DNA from 3 places in the Micromonospora sp. GCM10011541 genome. Region 2 is predicted to be linked to each of the others. Evidence: riboswitches for the same ligand, from Rfam matches in the RefSeq annotation. Region 2 holds a riboswitch; each other region holds the start of a gene.
What was found. A riboswitch is a leader RNA that binds a small molecule or an ion and turns the genes downstream of it on or off. The one in region 2 is predicted to bind cyclic di-AMP.
Positions count from the first base shown of each region.

Region 1: linked by a shared signal. The riboswitch ahead of ACFOYX_RS16920 (C39 family peptidase) and the one ahead of ACFOYX_RS06430 (hypothetical protein) in region 2 are both predicted to bind cyclic di-AMP.
Region 3: linked by a shared signal. The riboswitch ahead of ACFOYX_RS14290 (transglycosylase family protein) and the one ahead of ACFOYX_RS06430 (hypothetical protein) in region 2 are both predicted to bind cyclic di-AMP.

Region 1 is NZ_JBHSBP010000047.1:71,376-77,218, forward strand. Features, by position in the region: gene ACFOYX_RS16905 (CDP-glycerol glycerophosphotransferase family protein) at 1-849, shown strand, start outside; gene uppS (polyprenyl diphosphate synthase) at 893-1,675, opposite strand; gene ACFOYX_RS16915 (alpha/beta fold hydrolase) at 1,709-2,458, opposite strand; gene ACFOYX_RS16920 (C39 family peptidase) at 2,581-3,402, opposite strand; cyclic di-AMP (ydaO/yuaA leader) riboswitch at 3,630-3,770, opposite strand; gene ACFOYX_RS16925 (hypothetical protein) at 4,058-4,846, opposite strand; gene ACFOYX_RS16930 (hypothetical protein) at 4,999-5,517, opposite strand; gene ACFOYX_RS16935 (acyltransferase) at 5,636-5,843, opposite strand, start outside.
Region 2 is NZ_JBHSBP010000010.1:436,682-442,524, forward strand. Features, by position in the region: gene ACFOYX_RS06420 (AAA family ATPase) at 44-2,161, shown strand; gene ACFOYX_RS06425 (cation diffusion facilitator family transporter) at 2,267-3,181, shown strand; cyclic di-AMP (ydaO/yuaA leader) riboswitch at 3,325-3,456, shown strand; gene ACFOYX_RS06430 (hypothetical protein) at 3,461-4,528, shown strand; gene ACFOYX_RS06435 (hypothetical protein) at 4,644-5,150, shown strand; gene ACFOYX_RS06440 (SRPBCC family protein) at 5,160-5,657, opposite strand; gene ACFOYX_RS06445 (PfkB family carbohydrate kinase) at 5,772-5,843, shown strand, end outside.
Region 3 is NZ_JBHSBP010000035.1:69,383-75,225, forward strand. Features, by position in the region: gene ACFOYX_RS14275 (M4 family metallopeptidase) at 1-1,954, shown strand, start outside; gene ACFOYX_RS14280 (DUF899 family protein) at 1,941-2,216, opposite strand; gene ACFOYX_RS14285 (YbaB/EbfC family nucleoid-associated protein) at 2,283-2,720, opposite strand; gene ACFOYX_RS14290 (transglycosylase family protein) at 2,898-3,566, opposite strand; cyclic di-AMP (ydaO/yuaA leader) riboswitch at 3,564-3,737, opposite strand; gene ACFOYX_RS14295 (glycoside hydrolase family 3 protein) at 3,914-5,749, opposite strand.

The sequences.
Region 1 (5,843 bases), on a different contig from region 2:
CACGGCGACAGCGACAAGGCCCCCAGCGCCAACCCGGTGTCGGCGATCTTCGACCGGATCTTCGTGGCCGGGCCGGCGGCGATCGACCGGTACGCCCGGGCCGGCGTGGAGATCCCCGCGGAGAAGTTCGTCGTGGTCGGCCGCCCGCAGGTGGAGGCGATCGAGGTACGACGGGAGCCGGCGCGCCGCCTGGCCGCCCCGACGGTGCTCTACACCCCGACCTGGACCGGGCACCACGCCGACGCCGACTACTGCTCGCTGCCGGTGGCCGAGACGGTGATCCGCCGGCTGCTCGACCGGGGCGCCACGGTGATCCTGCGGGCCCATCCGTACACCGGGCAGAACCCGACCTCGGCCCGGCAGCTCGCCCGGCTGACCGAGCTGCTCGCCGCCGACCAGGCCCGGACGGGACGGGCGCACCTCTGGGGCGCGACCACCCGCGAGCTGACCCTGACCGAGTGCGTCAACCGCTCGGACGCGCTGGTCTCGGACGTCTCCGGGGTCATCTCGGACTACCTCTACTCCGGCAAGCCGTACGCGGTGACCGACATGGGTGTCGACGGCGAGCACTTCGTCGAACGGTTCCCGCTGGCCGGCTCCGGTTACGTGCTGCGCCGGGACATGTCCAACGTGGACGATGTGCTGGCGGAGCTGCTCGACACCGACCCCAAGGCGGCCGACCGCTGGGCCACCCGGAGCCGCTACCTCGGCGACTTCCCGGCCGACTCGTACGCGGAGGCGTTCGTCGACGCCGCCCGCCGCCAGCTCGAACCGGACTGGAACCCACCGGCGCCCCGGGCCGCGGACGCCGTCACCCAGCACGGCTCCCCCCTGTCCCCGACGCCCTGAGCAGTCCTTCCGTCGCGGCGTCCGACGGTGCTCGTCCGGGTGGTCACGCCCCGAATCGTCGACCACGAGCGGAGTAGGAGCGCAGGGCGCGCAGGAAATCGATCTTCCGGAAGCCGGGCCAGTACACGTCGCAGAAGTACAGCTCGGAGTAGGCGGCCTGCCAGAGCAGGAACCCGGACATGCGACGTTCTCCGCTGGTGCGGATGATCAGATCCGGGTCGGGCTGGCCGCCGGTGTACAGACGCGCCGCGATGGCGTCGGCGGTGAGGCGTTGCGCGACGTCGTCGAGTGCGGCGCCCGCTCTCGCCTCGTCCTCCAGCAGCGAACGAACCGCACTGACGATCTCCTCGCGGCCGTCGTAGCCGATGGCGACCGTGAGGTGGAAGTGGGCGCCCCGCTCACGGGTGGCGTCCTCGGCGAGTTTCAGGGCGTGGCGGGTCGAGTCGGGTAGCACGTCCGCGCGGCCGGCCAGGTGGAGCCGCCACGGGTTGGCCGGGCGCAGGAGTGGCTCCGCGACGACCTCCTCGATCATCCGCATCAGGTTCTCGACCTCGTCGGACGCGCGTTTGCGCATGTTGTCCACGGAGGCGACGAAGAGCGTGACGTGGCGGATGCCCGTCTCGGCACACCAGCCCAGTACCTCGTGGATGTGCTCCGCGCCGTACCGGTGGCCCAGCCCGGGGTCGTCGAAGCCCATCTGCCGGGCCCACCGGCGGTTTCCGTCCATCAGCATGGCAACGTGGCGCGGCAGTGTCTGATGAGCCAGCTGGGCGCGGAGACGGCGGGCGTAGAGCTCATAGGCAAGGCGGCGGATGGGCTGCATCATGATCAGATATAACCACCTCAGCCCGCCCGCGCATCAGTGGTACGGGTCGAGGAGGGCGAGGACCGCCTCCGGGTCCTCGACGTGGGCGTTGTGCCCCAGGCCGGGCAGGGTGGCCACCGGGACGCCGAACTCCTGCTGGGCGTCGGTCACCATCGGATCGTGCTCGCCGCGAGCCAGCAGCACCGGCACGTCGGTCGCCGCGAGCAGCGCCGCCAGCCGCGGCTCCCCGACCCCGAACGCGGCCGGGTCCATCGCCAGCCGCCAGCGGCCGTCCTCCCGGCGCAGTCCGGCGTCGACCACCGGGTGGTCCGGGGCGAAGAGGCCGGCGAGGCCGGAGACCCGCAGGTAACGGCGGGCCGCCTCGTCCCGGCTGGCGAACCAGGTGACCGGCCGCTCGGCCAGCTCCCGGGCCTTGTCCAGCTCGGCGGGCGACCAGACCGCCTTGATGCCCAGCCCGACCACCGCCTCGATGGCCAGGCCGAGCTGCCGGGCGGCCAGCGCCAACGCCACCACCCCGCCGAGCGAGTGCCCGAGCACCACGAGCCGGTCCCGCGGTCCCAGCCGGTCGGCGACCGGCGCCAGGCCATCCACGACCCGCCGGGCCAGCGCCGCGAAGGTGTACGCCGGCAACGGCGGCGACCAACCGTGCCCGGCCAGGTCGGGGGCGAGCCACCGCCCCGCCCACCGGCGCTCCAGCAGCGGCGCCCAGGGCAGCCACACCTCGCCGGTGGCGCCCAGGCCGTGCAGCAGCAACAGCTGGCGGGTACCCGTCTCGTCGCCCATGGGGCGCAGTGTGCCACCGGTGGGACACCACGCGCGAGAGCCGGCGGCGGCCCGGACGGTCGGGCATACGACGTCGGGCACCGGCTCCTGGAGCCGGTGCCCGACGGGTGACGCGGAGTGGATCAGGCGGAGTAGCCGCGGGTGGCCATCCAGTTCGCCAGGTCGATCGTGGTGATCCAGTACGCCGGCAGCGCCGGGTTCGCCGAGTCGGCGATCCGCACGGTCCGGCCGTCGTTCTTGTAGCCGACCACGGCGATGTAGTGACCGCCGGGGAACGAGTGCCAGCCGCCGTCGGTGTCGGTGGCGGAGCCGACGATGTTGGCGACCACGCCGCGGCCGTCGGTGATGGCCTTGACCACGTCGGCCTGGAGCTGGTCCATCTGGGCCGGGGTGGCCGGGCCGGGGATCACGTGGGTCCGGTACGGGTTGCCCTTGACCATCTGGTTGAGCCCGCGGGTGGTGTCCTCGGCCGAGTTGGTGCCGTTCTCACCGGCGTTCAGGGGGGCGACCATCGCGTCCTGGGTGGTCTCGACGCCGCTGGCGCTGAGCGCGTTGCGCACCGCGGCCGGGCCGCAGTTCCAGTAGGCGGTCTGTGCCTCGTAGGTGTAGTCGAGGACCTTGGTCGACGGCGGCTTCGGCGCCGCCTTGCGGGTCAGGTCCGGGTCCGGCTTGGCCGAGGTCGCCGTCGGCGACGCCTTGGGGCTGGGCGAGGTCGACGGGACGGCGGCGATCCGCTCCTGGCTGCGGGTGGCCACGTCGCCGAGACGCGGGGCCAGCTCGGAGACGGCGGCGGTGGTCTCCTGGCGGACGGGCGCGTCGCCGGTGCCGGCGAGCAGGGCGCCGGTGCCGGAGGCCAGCACGAGCGCGGCGGCGGAGCCAGCCACGATCTGGTACGGGCGCTCGGTGGCGAGGCGCCGCAGCTGCCGCTTCAGGGTGTGCTTCATCTTGGTCCTCCACGGAAGGCGGGAGCGGCGCACGCCGATCCGACGCGCGGAGGAGCTCACGCGTGACGAGGGATCATGGGCGGTGCGACCGCGGGAAGGGGGCGCCCGGTCAACCGGGCAGCAGGGCCGATGCCGGAGTCAGCGCGCCGGTCAGGCGAGCGACGGCACCGCGGCGCCGTGGAGGCGGGGGGACGGACGGGGGATGGGATCGAACTGCACGATGTTGGAACTCCTTCCGACACCGCCTACCGGGTTAGCTGACGGATTCGGGCGGGAAGTCGCCCTACCGCGGGCCGTGGCTCGCGGATTCACCCCGGACGTGCACTGGGTCCCCGGTTCGTGAGATCACGATTGAGCGGGTCGGCGCGGCGTCGCTTCTTGCGATCGGAAACCGCACCGGACGCGCTGACACTACCGGTGGGTATCCCCCGTGCCAAGCACCCCCACCTGCTTAAACCTCGGTCACCATTACTCTGACCGGAACAGTCCGTCACTGACGTCACTCAATGGGACAAGCAGTTATGACGGAACCGTCGGGCCACAATCGGACATCGGGTGGCGAGCGACCGGAAATTGCGGGGTGGATCAGCCCCGACTGACCCGGATGACCGTTTCCCGATTCGCGTGACCAGGCTCACCAATTTCAGGTCACAATTCAGCCAACCCGTGCGGGCCGCCAGCGTGCCGGACGGGCCGGGGCCGCGCCGGCCGCCACCGGGGCGAGGGCCTGGGTCGTCGACTCCGTCCGGCGTACCGGGGCCGGGCCGGGCCGCAGCGCCGCCGCGGCGGCGTACGCCTCGACGGCCAGCGCGCGGGCCGCCTCGGCGGCCAGTTCCGCGTCCCGCCAGGCCCGCTGCTCCCGCTCGGCCGCCGTGCGGTAGCCGGCCCGCCGCACGTCGCGTACCACCCGGGCGAGGACGATCTCCTGTTCCGCCGGGTGCCGGCGCGGGTCCCACCCGTTCCGGTGCGCCAGGACGTCGGCGAGTTGCCGTGCCGACAGCTCACCCCGCCAGTGCGCCCCCATCGCCGCGTGGTGCAGCCACCGCTCCCGGGTGGCGTACTCCGCCGGAGTCCGCGGGGTACGCGGCGCGGGCAGCACGGCGGCGCCGGCAAGCCGACGGGCGGCGGTCTCCGCTTCGTCGTACGCCTGCCAGGCCCGGTCGACCTCGTCCTGGGCGCGCAGCCACTGCTCCCGCCGTCGGCGCGCGGTCTGCGCGGCCCCGGCGGCGGCCACCGCCACCTCGTCGGCGTACCGGCGCAGGTCGGCGAGGCGGGCCGCCTCCTCGGCGGCCGGGTCGGGCACCGGCTCGGCGTCGGACGGGCTCTCCCGCTCCGGGCGGGCGACCAGCGCGGCGAGCAGGGCCAGGGCGAGCAGGAGCAGGGCCGACCAGATGGCGGCGGCCTGCGGGATCTCGATCAGGAACTGGTAGAGAACGGTCTGCATGGTGGGCACCTCACGGGAGCGATGTGGCGGAGGAGGTCCGCACGCCCCGGCGCGGCGGGGCGCGACCGGAATGGGCGCCACCGGGCCGCCGTCGGGCGGGGTGCGGGGGTGAGGTTCGGTGGAGAACGGCTGCGGGCGTGGCCCGCGGGCGGTCAGCGGGTCGGCGGGGCCCGCGAGCCGGGGGCCGCCGGGGCGGTTCCGCGCGGGACGCGCTCCTTCGAGACCGCGGCGGCCACGGTCCGCCAAGCCGCCAGCGGGGAGCCGTTGCCCACCGGCAGGGCCTGCTGGCCGGTCCCGGCCACGACGTCGCCGGCAGCCGCGCTGGTGGACGCCCGTGCGACGTGCCCCCGGTCCGCGGTGGTCCCTCCGGGCAACGCCAGGCCCGCGTCGAAGGCGGTTGCGCCGCTCGGGGCGCGGCCCGCATCCTCGGGCCGGTCGCCGGGCTCGGGAACGGCGCCGGGCTGGAGGGCCGGCGGAATCGTGGACCAGGAGGGTGCCGGGACCGCGGAGGTCAGCTCGGCGACCGGGGCCGCCTGGGCGGCGGCGGCCGCGCCGACGGGCAGGGTGGCGGCGCCGAGCGAGCAGGCGACCGCGACGGCGAGACTGGCCAGCATGCGGGCCGTCCAGCGCGCCACCCACCACAGGGGACAGGTGAGCGCGACCGGAAGCACGGACCCACGCTACCGCCGACGGCGCGGTGCCGCATCGCCGCCGGGCGTGTCGCCACGAGTCGGGTCGCCGCACTGACCAGCATGGACCGACAGCGAACGGGCGGAGCGGGGGCCCGCCTCAGGCCGGGTCGCGCCGCCCGGCGTACTCGATCGGCCTGACCTGCCCGTCGCGGGCGGTGGCGGGTCCGACCTGGGCCGGCGTGACGGCGGCCGGGGCGCTCCGCGCGCGGGCCCGGCGGGGCGGTCCCAGCCGGCGCATCATCGGCATCTCGACGTACCGGTGCAGGGCCCCGGCGAGCACCAGGTTGACCACCAGGAAGCCGAGC
Region 2 (5,843 bases):
TTCAGCCACCGTGCCCGCCGCCCGGACCACAGGAGTTGCCGCGTTGACCGACCAGACCACCCTGGACCGGGAGATGGCCGCCGAACAGCGGCATCTCGACCGGGTGTACGCCCGGCTGGCGGAGCTGCGCCGGTCGGCCGCCGACGCCGAGCGGGAGGGCTACCGGTTGGCCCGGGTGGGCAACTTCGGGGCGCTGGTCGAGCGGGACGCGATGGTCTTCCACGCCGCGCAGCGCCGGCACGCGCTGGACGCCGAGCACGAGGGGCTGGTCTTCGGCCGGCTCGACCTGCGTACCCGGCAGGTGCTGCACGTCGGGCGGCTCGGGGTGCGCGGCGAGAACGCCGAGACCCTGGTGGTGGACTGGCGGGCGCCGGCGGCCGCGGCCTTCTACCAGGCGACGCCGGCTGAGCCGATGGGCGTGGTGCGGCGGCGCACCATCCAGTCGTCGGCGGAGAAGGTGACCCGGATCGAGGACGACCTGCTCGATCCGGCCGCGGCGCCGGCGGACATGGCGGTGGTCGGCGACGGGGCGCTGCTCGCCACCCTGTCCCGGGCCACCGGTCGCGGCATGCGGGACATCGTGGCGACCATCCAACGGGAGCAGGACGAGGCGATCCGCTCCCCCGGCTCGGGCGTCACGATCGTCTCCGGCGGCCCGGGCACCGGCAAGACGGCGGTGGCGCTGCACCGGGCGGCGTACCTGCTCTACTCGGACCGCAGCCGGTACGCCGGCGGCGGCATCCTGGTCGTCGGCCCGTCGAGCGTCTTCGTGGAGTACATCGCCTCGGTGCTGCCCTCGCTGGGCGAGGAGACGGCCACCCTGCACTCGCTCGGCTCGCTCTTCCCGGGCATGTCGGCGTCCCGGACGGACTCCCCCGACGTGGCGGCGGTGAAGGGGTCGCTGCGGATGCGCCGGGTGTTGGAGCGCGCGGTCCGGGACACGGTGCCGGACTCGCCGGGCGAGCTGCGGCTGCTCTACCGGGGCGAGCTGCTCCGGCTGGAGCGCCGGGAGCTGGACGGCATCCGGGACCGGGCGCTGCCCCGGGGCGCGCGCCGCAACGAGGTGCGCCGGGCCGGCTTCGACGGGGTCCTCGCGGCGCTCTACGCCCAGGCTCGCCAGTTGCGGGTCGGCCGGCTGCCGGAGCAGCGCGCGTTCGAGGACGAGATCATCGACCGGCCGGAGTTCCGGGAGTTCCTGAAGGCCTGGTGGCCCCGGCTGCATCCGCGGCACGTGCTGGGCTGGTTGGCCCGGCCGGAGCGGCTGCGCCGGTACGCCGGCGGCATCCTGTCCGGGGCGGAGATCCGGCTGCTGACCGAGGCGTACCGGAGCCTGGACACTGCGGGGCTGACCATCGCGGACATCGCGCTGCTGGACGAGCTGGACGCGCTACTCGGCAAGCCGGTGCGGCCGGCGAAGGCGAAGCGCGACCCGTTCCAGCTCGCCGGCGGGGTCCGGGAGCTGAGCACGTTCGCGGACCGGCAGCGGGCCGCCCGCGCCGCGGCCCGGGAGCGGCCGGAGGACTACCGGGAGTACGCGCACGTGGTGGTCGACGAGGCGCAGGACGTCTCGCCGATGCAGTGGCGCATGATCGGCCGCCGCGGCCGGCTGGCCTCCTGGACGGTGGTGGGCGACCCGGCGCAGACCGCCTGGACCGGTGACCCGGAGGAGCTGACCCGGGCGCGGGACCAGGCGCTGGGACGACGCCGCCGGCACCAGTTCACGCTGACCACCAACTACCGCAACTCGGCGGAGATCTTCGCGGTGGCGGCGGCGGAGATCCGCCGGCTCTACCCGGACCTGCCGCTGCCCACCGCGGTGCGCTCCACCGGCATCGAGCCGGTGGAGCGGACCGTGCCGGCCGCCGGGCTGTCGGCGGCCACCGTGGCGGCGGCCCGGACCCTGCTGGCCGAGGTCGAGGGGACGGTCGGGGTGATCACCCCGGTGCCGCGCCGGGATGAGGTGGCCGGCTGGCTCGGCGAGCTGGGCGGTGCCCGGCTCCAGGTGGTGACGAGCCTCCAGGCGAAGGGCATGGAGTACGACGGGGTGGTGCTGGTCGCGCCGAGCGAGATCCGGGCGGATCCGGGCTCCGGCGTACGGACCCTCTACGTGGCGCTCTCCCGGGCCACGCAGCGGCTCACCACCCTCGACGCGCTGGGCTGAGCAGGGCTTCGACCGCGAGCGGGCGGACGCCGGTCGTTCAGTTGCATACATAGCGATGTGAACATAGATTGGGCCCGGCCGGGGCGAGGGCGAAAGGGTGTGGGCGTGGGCGCAGGTCATGACCACAGCGGGGCGGTGACCAACGCCGCCTACCGCCACCGGGGTCGACTCTGGGCCGCCTTCGGGCTGCTCACCGCCCTGATGCTGGTCGAGGCGGTCACCGCGTTCGCCACCGGCTCGCTGGCCCTGCTCTCCGACGCCGGGCACATGTTCACCGACGTGCTGGGCATCGGCATGGCCCTCGCCGCGATCACCGCCACCCGGCACGCCGACACCGACCCGCAGCGCACCTTCGGGCTCTACCGGCTCGAGGTGCTGGCCGCCCTGGCCAACGCGGTGCTGCTCGGCGCCGTCGCGGTCTACGTGCTGGTCGAGGCGGTACGCCGGTTCGGCGAGCCGCCGGAGGTGCTGGCCGGCCCCATGCTCGCGGTGGCGGTGCTCGGCCTGCTGGCCAACGTCGCCGCCTTCGCTCTGCTGCGCGGCGGGGCGGAGGAGAGCATCAACCTGCGCGGGGCGTACCTGGAGGTGCTGGGCGACCTGCTCGGCTCGCTCGGGGTGATCGGCGCCGCGCTGGTCATCGCGCTCACCGACTGGTGGTGGGCGGACCCCCTCGTCGCCGTCGCGATCGGGCTGTTCATCCTGCCCCGCACCTGGCGGCTGGGGCGGGCGGCGCTGCGCATCCTGGTGCAGGCCGCCCCGGAGCACCTCCAGGTGACCGCGGTGCACGACCGGCTGGCCTCGGTGCCCGGCGTCGCCGAGGTGCACGACCTGCACGTCTGGACGTTGACCTCGGGCATGGAGGTGGCCTCCGCGCACCTGACCATGTGCCCGGGCGCCGAGGTGGGCGAGGTGCTGTCCGCCGCCCGGACCGCCCTGCACGAGGACTTCCGGATCGATCACGCGACGTTGCAGATCGAGCCCGGGGCGTCACCTGGGGCCTGTGGTGCGGTCGAGTGGTAATTAGGGCAAACTTAAATCAGTGTGGGTATTGTGCACTCATGCCGGTTTTGCCCCCGGTCGTGCCCTTAGCTCACCGGGCCGGGCCGGGGCACCACCGGTAGGCTCGGCCCCGGCCTCCGCCGGGCGGCGCCCACCGGCGCCTGCGGTGGCCGCCGCCTAATCGCCGCCCGCGGCGAACCGGGGAACCATGTTCGTGGGGTGCATCCGCGCCAGCGGTAGGGATCTTCCGTCCCGAACCCGTCAGCTAACCCGGTCGGCGGCTGACGGAAGGAAACCTGAATGGCAGCAGTGGCACCTGTACGACGGACGGCCGCCCGGTTGGCGGCCCTGCTCGTGGCGACGCTCGCGCTCGGCCTCGCCACCGCGCCGATCGGCCCCGCCGTGGCGGCACCCCCGGCCGGGCTCGTCGCCGCCGCCCCCGGCGACGACGAGGGCGGCACCCCGGCGCTGCGCGCTCAGCTCGACGCGGCCAGCAAGGGCTGGCTGGAGGCGAAGGCCGCGCTGGCCCGCTCCGTCGGGCGGCAGAAGCAGCTCACCGACCAGTTCACCACGATCAATGCCGAGCTGAGCGTCCGCGACACCAAGGTCGGCGAGATCGCCGGGGTCGCGTACCGGACCGGCCGGCTCGGCACCGCGGCGGCGCTGCTCGCCAGCGACAGCCCGGAAGGCTTCATGGACCGCGCCGCCGCGCTGGGCCAGGTCGCCGCCAACGAGGACCGGGCGCTGCACGACCTGATCGAGACCCGGGACCGCGCGACGGCGACCCGGACGGCGCTGAACGCCGAGATCCAGGAACAGCGCAGGCAGGTCGCGGTGATGGCCAAGCGCAAGCAGCAGGCCGAACGCGCGCTGGAGGTGGCGAACGACCGCGCCGCGAGCGGCGGCAGCGGCGGCATCCGGGGCACCTCCACCGCGAACGCCGACCCGGCGCCGCGCAACTCCGACGGCTCCTGGCCGCCCGAGTCGTGCAGCGTCAACGACCCCACCCCGGCCGACGGCTGCATCACCCCGCGCACCCTGCACGCGCTCAAGGAGGCCAAGTCGGCCGGGTTCACCCGGTACGTCTCCTGCTACCGACCCAGCGGCTCGGGTGAGCACCCCAAGGGCCGGGCGTGCGACTTCGCCGCGCAGTCCGACGGCTTCGGCGGGGTCGCCAGCGGTGGCGACCGGACGTACGGCAACAACCTGGCGGCGTACTTCATCCGCAACTCCGACGCGCTGGCCGTGCTCTACGTGATCTGGTTCAAGCAGATCTGGCTGCCGAGCAGCGGCTGGAAGTCGTACAGCGGCGGCAACGGCGACCCGTCCAGCGACCACACCAACCACGTGCACCTGTCCGTCTACTGAGCCCTGGGGGTGACCCGTCGCCGGACGGGTCGCCCCCGGCTACGCCCCCCGACGTACGCCGGATGTCGCCGTCGGCCCCACGACGCGGCCCGGCCGGCGGACCAGCATCGACGGCATGAGCCGACTCTCCCCCGCCGCCCGCAAGGCCCTGCTGACCCTGCACCTGGTCACCGCGCTGGGCTGGCTCGGCGCGGACCTGGTGTTGCTCACCCTCGGCGTCGCCGGCCTGCGTGGCGCCGACTCCGCGGTGGTCTACCCCACCGCGGGGCTCGTCGTCACGTACCTCTTCGCGCCGCTGAGCGTCGTGGTGTGGCTGGTCGGGGTGGCGAGTTCGCTGCTCACCCCGTGGGGGCTGCTGCGCTGGCGCTGGGTGCTGGTCAAGTTCGTGCTCACCACGGTCATGCTCGGCCTGGTCCTGCTGCTGCTGACGCCGACCGTGCGCGGGCTCGCCGAGCTGGGCCCGGCGGTGACCAGCCGGGACCGGCTGGACCTGGTGATCCCGCCGGCGGTCTCGACCAGCGTGCTGCTCGTCGCCACCGTGCTCTCCACCTACAAACCGTGGGGCCGCCGCGGAGCCCCGGCCGGCCGCCGCCGGCCCGTCGCCGCCGGACGCCCGTCCTGAGCGGGCGGCTCAGCTCGTGGCGGACGCGTCCGGGCCGCGGTCCAGCGCCGCGCCGAGCCGGCTGGCCAGCCCGAGGTGGGCCGCCCGGGCCTGCCGGAAGGCGTACCCGAACAGGGGCGCCGGCGCGGTCAGGGTGATCTCGACGTCGATCCGCGTCACGCCGCCCGGCTCGTCCCGCAGCCGGGTGTGGTTGCGCACGGTCGTGGCCGGGCGCTGGCGGGCCACCGTCACCACCTCGTCCTCGGTGGCGATCAGCACGTCGGCCCGGTAGGTGACCGGGAAGCGCAGCGGCCCGACCGCCAGCCGGTCGGTGATCGCGTAACTGGCCAGCGCGCCCGGGCGGGGCGGCAGCCGGCGCACGCCGACGATCAGCGGGTGCAGCTCGCCCTGGCGGGTCAGGTCGCCGAGGAGGGCGAGCGCCTCGGCCCGCGTACAGCGCGCCTGCACGGTGTAGCTGAACGTCTCGCGGCTGAGCACACCGTCCCCCTCGCCGTCGGCGGTTCGCACGATCGTCCCGTACGCCGGGCGGGCTGGCAACGCCCCGGCATGACGCGGGGCTGGCGGGGAATCCGGACCGCCCGGGCGGGACGAGGAGGCGGGGCGCGTGGACGGATACGGCGGATGAGCGGGCACGTGATGGTCTTCGCGCCGACGCCCCGGCTCACGGTGACCGTCGACCAGCCGGCCGACCAC
Region 3 (5,843 bases), on a different contig from region 2:
ACAGGCCGCGCCCCCCAGTCCCGCCCCCGACGCGGCCGAGGCCCGCACGCTCGCCGCCAACTCGGCCAGCGCGCTCGTCGCCGCCCGCCCGCAGTACCTGCACGCGAGCTCCGACGACGCCTTCGTCCAGAAGCCCGTCATCACCTCCGAGGGCACCCAGTACGTGCCCTACGAGCGCACCTACAAGGGCCTGCCGGTGACCGGTGGCGACTTCGTCCTGGCGACCGACTCCGCCGGCAACCTGAAGTACGCCTCCGTCGCCCAGCAGCAGAGCATCGGCAGCCTCGCCACGACGCCGAAGCTCAAGGCCGCGGCCGCGGAGAAGACCGCCCGCGCCCAGCTGAAGAGCGTCGCCGGCGTCGAGGGCACCACGCTCGTCGTCTACACCCTCGACAGCAAGCCGACCCTGGCCTGGGAGACCACCGTCCGGGGCACCTCCGCGGACGGCCCGAGCCGACTCACCGTGGACGTCGACGCCCTGACCGGCGAGGTGCTGCGCAAGCAGGAGCACGTCGTGCACGGCAGCGGCACCGGCGCGTGGAACGGGCCGAGCCCGCTGACCCTCAACACCACGCTGTCGGGCAGCACGTACTCGATGAAGGACCCGGGCGTCACCAACCAGAGCTGCCAGGACGCCGCGACCAACACGACGTTCTCCGGCTCGGACGACGTCTGGGGCAACGGCACGGCCACCAACAAGGAGACCGGCTGCGTCGACGCGCTGTTCGGCGCCCAGACGGAGCACAAGATGCTCGCCCAGTGGCTCGGCCGCAACGGCGCGGACGGCAGCGGTGGCGCCTGGCCGATCCGGGTGGGCCTGATCGACCAGAACGCCTACTACGACGGCACCCAGGTCCAGATCGGCAAGAACACCTCCGGTCAGTGGATCGGTTCGATCGACGTGATCGCCCACGAGATCGGCCACGGCATCGACGACCACACCCCGGGTGGCATCTCCGGCAACGGCACCCAGGAGTTCGTCGCCGACACCTTCGGCGCGGCGACCGAGTGGTTCGCCAACGAGCCCGCCAGCTACGACGCTCCGGACTTCCTGGTCGGCGAGAAGATCAACCTGGTCGGCAGCGGCCCGATCCGCAACATGTACAACCCGTCGGCGCTGGGTGACCCCAACTGCTACTCCAGCAGCATCCCCAGCACCGAGGTGCACGCGGCGGCCGGACCCGGCAACCACTGGTTCTACCTGCTGGCCAACGGCAGCAGCCCGACCAACGGTCAGCCGGCCAGCTCGACCTGCAACGGCAGCAGCGTGACCGGCCTGGGCATCCAGCAGGCCATGAAGATCATGTACAACGCGATGCTGCTGAAGACGACGTCCTCGTCGTACCTGAAGTACCGCACCTGGACGCTGCAGGCGGCGAAGAACCTCTACCCGACCGGCTGCACCGAGTTCAACACGGTCAAGGCCGCGTGGGACGCGGTCAGCGTGCCCGCGCAGGCCGGTGACCCGACCTGCAGCGGCAGCACCACCCCGCCGCCCACTGGCGGCTGCTCCGGTCAGAAGCTGGCCAACCCCGGCTTCGAGTCCGGTGCGGTGGGCTGGAGCGCCACCTCGGGGGTCATCACCAACTCGACCGGGCAGGCCGCGCGCAGCGGTTCGTACAAGGCGTGGCTCGACGGGTACGGCTCGACCCACACCGACACCCTGTCGCAGTCGGTGAGCATCCCGGCCGGATGCCGGGCCACGCTCTCCTTCTACCTGCACATCGACACGGCCGAGTCGGGCAGCACCGTCTACGACAGGCTGACCGTCAAGGCCGGCAGCACCACCCTGGCGACGTACTCCAACGTGAACGCCGCCGCCGGCTACGTCCTGAAGTCCTTCGACGTCTCGTCGCTGGCCGGCACCACCGCGACCATCTCGTTCAGCGGTGTGGAGGACAGCTCGCTGCAGACGTCCTTCGTGATCGACGACACCGCGCTCAACCTGAGCTGATCATCAAGGGAAGCGGTCGGTCGTCGTCCTCCCGGCGACCGACCGCTTCGCCGAGCTGTCGCCGCCCCTCGAAGAGGTCGAGCAGCCTCTTCCTGCCGGTCGGCGACTCGAACGCGTACCCGTGGTCGAACTTGACCATCGGGAGGCGACGACGCCGCGCGGCCAGCGCGTCCAGCGCCCGGGTGGCTTCCTTCTCGGCCTTGAGCAGCTCGTCGCGCTCCCGCTGGCACTCCTCGGCCGTCACGATCCGCGGTTTCTCCATGCCGGGATCCTGAACCGGGCACCGACATTCTGCCGGCCCGGGCGCGCCTCGGTCGGCCGGCGCGGGTCAGTCCGGCCGGCCGCCGCCCAGCCGGGCCGCGGCGTGTTCCATCGCCTGGCTGAACATCTCCATCTGCCGCCTGGACTGCTCTCGCAGGCCGCCGAGCCGCGCGGCCAGGGCGTCCGCGTCGGCCCGTGCCGAGGCGCTGACCTGGGCTTCGAGGTCGGCGAGGGCGGCGTTGACGGCCACCACGATGTGCCCGCAGACGGCCTCGACGCCCGCCGCCGACAGCCGCGGGTCGACGGTGACGGACTCCAGCCGTCCACCCTGGACGACCACGGCTCGCACCAGCCCGTCGGCCGCCGTGCCGTCGGCGCGCAGCAGTTCCTCCGCATCGCCGTCGGGGTGCTCGACGGGCCGGGAGCGCATCGCCGACAACGCCTGCTGGGTCCGGGTCAGCAGTTCATCCAGGCTCGCGGCCGCGGAGAACGGTTCGTTGGTCATACCCGCGCTTTCTTCACGTCCTTTCCGAGCACCGTGACGATAGCAATCCGCCACCCGGCCCGCCCGCCACCTCGGCGTCCCCTCCACCATTCCGGACGGCGAACGCCCGGCCGGTGCTCCGGCCGGGCGTTCGTCCGCTGCGCCGGCTCCGGCCCGTGGGCCGGAGCCGGTGGTACGTCAGCGCAGGCGCAGCCGCTGACCCGGGAAGATCAGGCCCGGATCGTCGCCGACCACGCGCTTGTTGCGCTCGTACAGCGCGTGCCAGCCGCCGGCCAGGTCCCGCGCGTCGGCGATCATCGACAGCGTGTCGCCCGGCTTGACCACGTAGGTGCCCGAGCCGCCCGAGGCCGGCGCGGTACGCCGGTGGCTGCGGGTGGCCGGCCGCTCGCTCCGCGAGGAGCGCTTCTTCGCCTTGGACTTGCTGCCGGAGTCCGAACGGGACGCCGACCCGGAGTCCCTGGTGGAGTAGCGCTTGGTCGAGCCGCCCTTTTTGCCGCAGACCGGCCAGGCACCGATGCCCTGCCCGTCGAGGACCTTCTCGGCGATCGCGATCTGCTCGCCGCGGCTGGCCAGATCGGCCCGGCTGGCGTACTTCTGGCCGCCGTAGCCGTTCCAGGTGCCCTTGGAGAACTGCAGGCCACCGTAGTAGCCGTTGCCGGTGTTGATGTGCCAGTTGCCGCCGGACTCGCACTGGGCGATGGCGTCCCAGTTCACGCTGGCCGCGCTGGCCGGCGCGGCCGGGCCGAGGATCGCGGCGGCACCGGTGGCCGCGCCGACGACGAGCGCCCCGACGGCGACCCGACGGCGGCCGGTCCGGCGGTGACGTGCGCTGTGTTCAGTTGCCATGGATTTCCTCCACGCCGACGAGGTGAGCTGTCGGGTTCGGGCCGAGGAGCCCGGCCGCCGGTCGGCGGCTTCACCCCGAGGTGTCGAGCACCGAGGAACGTGTGGGTCCCCCGCTCCCGCCTGAGGTCCAGGTACCACGGGGCCGGCGGCGGAATTAGGCGTTACCGGTCCGTGGTGTCCGCGATCGCGAACGGATACGACGTTAGGAATGATTTCGGACGATCGCCCACTTCTTGTGAAGTTCTTCACCCGGCCGAGCGAAGGCGGGGATTTCCGAGTTGCGACGCTCCCGAACATGCAATAGGGAGGCCGCCGGGTCGACTGCCCGACGGCCTCCGCGGACCCGTTCAGTACGTCAGGCCGTAGCCTTGGGCGAAGAGCGGAACCTGCCCGTCACCGGCGTTTATGGGCTGCTGGCTGACCGAGTTCATCCAGGTCATCGGCAGTTTCCCGGTGGGCGCGGCGCCGAAGAGGACGTCGGCCACGCCGGCACCCTCGGTGCCCGGCAGCCAGGACGCCAGCAGCGCGTCCCATCTGGGCAGCTCGGTGGCGATGTCCATCGGCCGGCCGGACACCAGCACCACGATCACCGGCACGCCGGCGTTGCGCAGGGTGGCGATGGTGCGCAGGTCCTCCCGGTCCAGGCTCATGCTGCCGGTCCGGTCGCCCTGGCCCTCGGCGTACGGCGTCTCGCCGACGACGGCGATCGCGGCCCGGTAGCTGCCGTCGATACCGGTGCCGCGCTGGTTGTAGGTGACCGTCGTGGTCGGACCGACCGCGGCCCGGATGCCCTGCAGGATCGTGGTGCCCGGCGTGATGTTGCCGGAGGAACCCTGCCAGGAGATGGTCCAGCCACCACTCTGGTTGCCGATGTTGTCCGCGTTCCGGCCAGCCACGAAGATCTTGTTGTCGGCCCGGGCCAGCGGCAGCACGCTGCCGGTGTTCTTCAGCAGCACCTGCGACTCGCGGACGGCCTGCCGGGCGAGCGCGCGGTGGCTGACGCTGCCGACCGTGGGGGTCCAGCTCCGATCCGTGTACGGCCGCTCGAAGAGGCCCAGCTCGAACTTCTTGGTCAGGATCCGCCGGTTCGCGTCGTCGATCCGGCTCAGCGGCACGTGGCCGTTCTGCACCTCGGCACGCAGGGTGCTGATGAAGGTCTTCCAGGCGGCGGGCACCATCACCATGTCGATGCCGGCGTTGACCGCGGCGGTGACCTCGGCGGCGGTGAAGCCGGCGGCGCCGTCGATCTGGTCGATGCCGTTCCAGTCGGAGACGACGAAGCCGGTGAAGCCGAGCTCACCCTTGAGGACGGTGGTGATCAGGTACCGGTTGCCGTGCATCTTCACGCCGTTCCAGCTGCTGTAGGAGATCATCACCGACCCGACGCCGCGCTGCACCGCGGCCTGGAACGGTGGTAGGTGGACGGTCCGCAACTCGGCCTCGGTCAGCCGGGTGTCGCCCTGGTCGTCGCCGCCCGCGGTGCCCCCGTCGCCGAGGTAGTGCTTGGCGGTGGCCAGCACTGACGTGGGCCCGCCGAGTGACGGGCCCTGGAGCCCGGTGATCAGCGTGGTCATGTCGGAGGGGAGGTCCGGCGTCTCGCCGAACGATTCGTAGGTGCGGCCCCAGCGGTCGTCGCGGGCCACGCAGAGGCACGGCGCGAAGTCCCAGTCGACACCGGTGCCGGAGACCTCCTCGGCCACCGCCTGGCCGATCTGCTGGACCAGGGCCGGGTCGCGGGTCGCCCCGAGGCCGATGTTGTGCGGGAAGATGGTCGCGCCGACCACGTTGTTGTGCCCGTGCACCGCGTCCACCCCGTAGATCATCGGAATGGCGAGCGGAGTAGCGAGGGCGCCCCGCTGGAAGCCGTCGTACATGTCGGCCCAGCTGGTGGCGGTGTTGGGCGAGGGCGCGGAGCCGCCACCGGAAAGGATCGAGCCCAGCCGGTAGGTGGTCAGGTCGGCGGCGGTCACCGAGCCCCGCTCGGCCTGGGTCATCTGGCCGATCTTCTCGTCCAGGGTCATCCGGGCGAGCAGGTCGGCGACGCGGGTGGCGACGGGCAGGGTCGGGTCCTGGTACGGGTAGGTGGCGGCGTTGGCCGGGCGCGCGGGCACGGCCAGGGCGGTCACGGCGACGAGGAGCAGGGCGAGGCTGAACGGACGGCGGACACGGTGGTGGCGGGTCACAGGTCACTCCTCCCGGAGGAACGGTCATGCCGTTGTCCGGCACCATATGCCACCCGGACATCGACGGACACCGCTGAACGACCCGAGCTGTGAA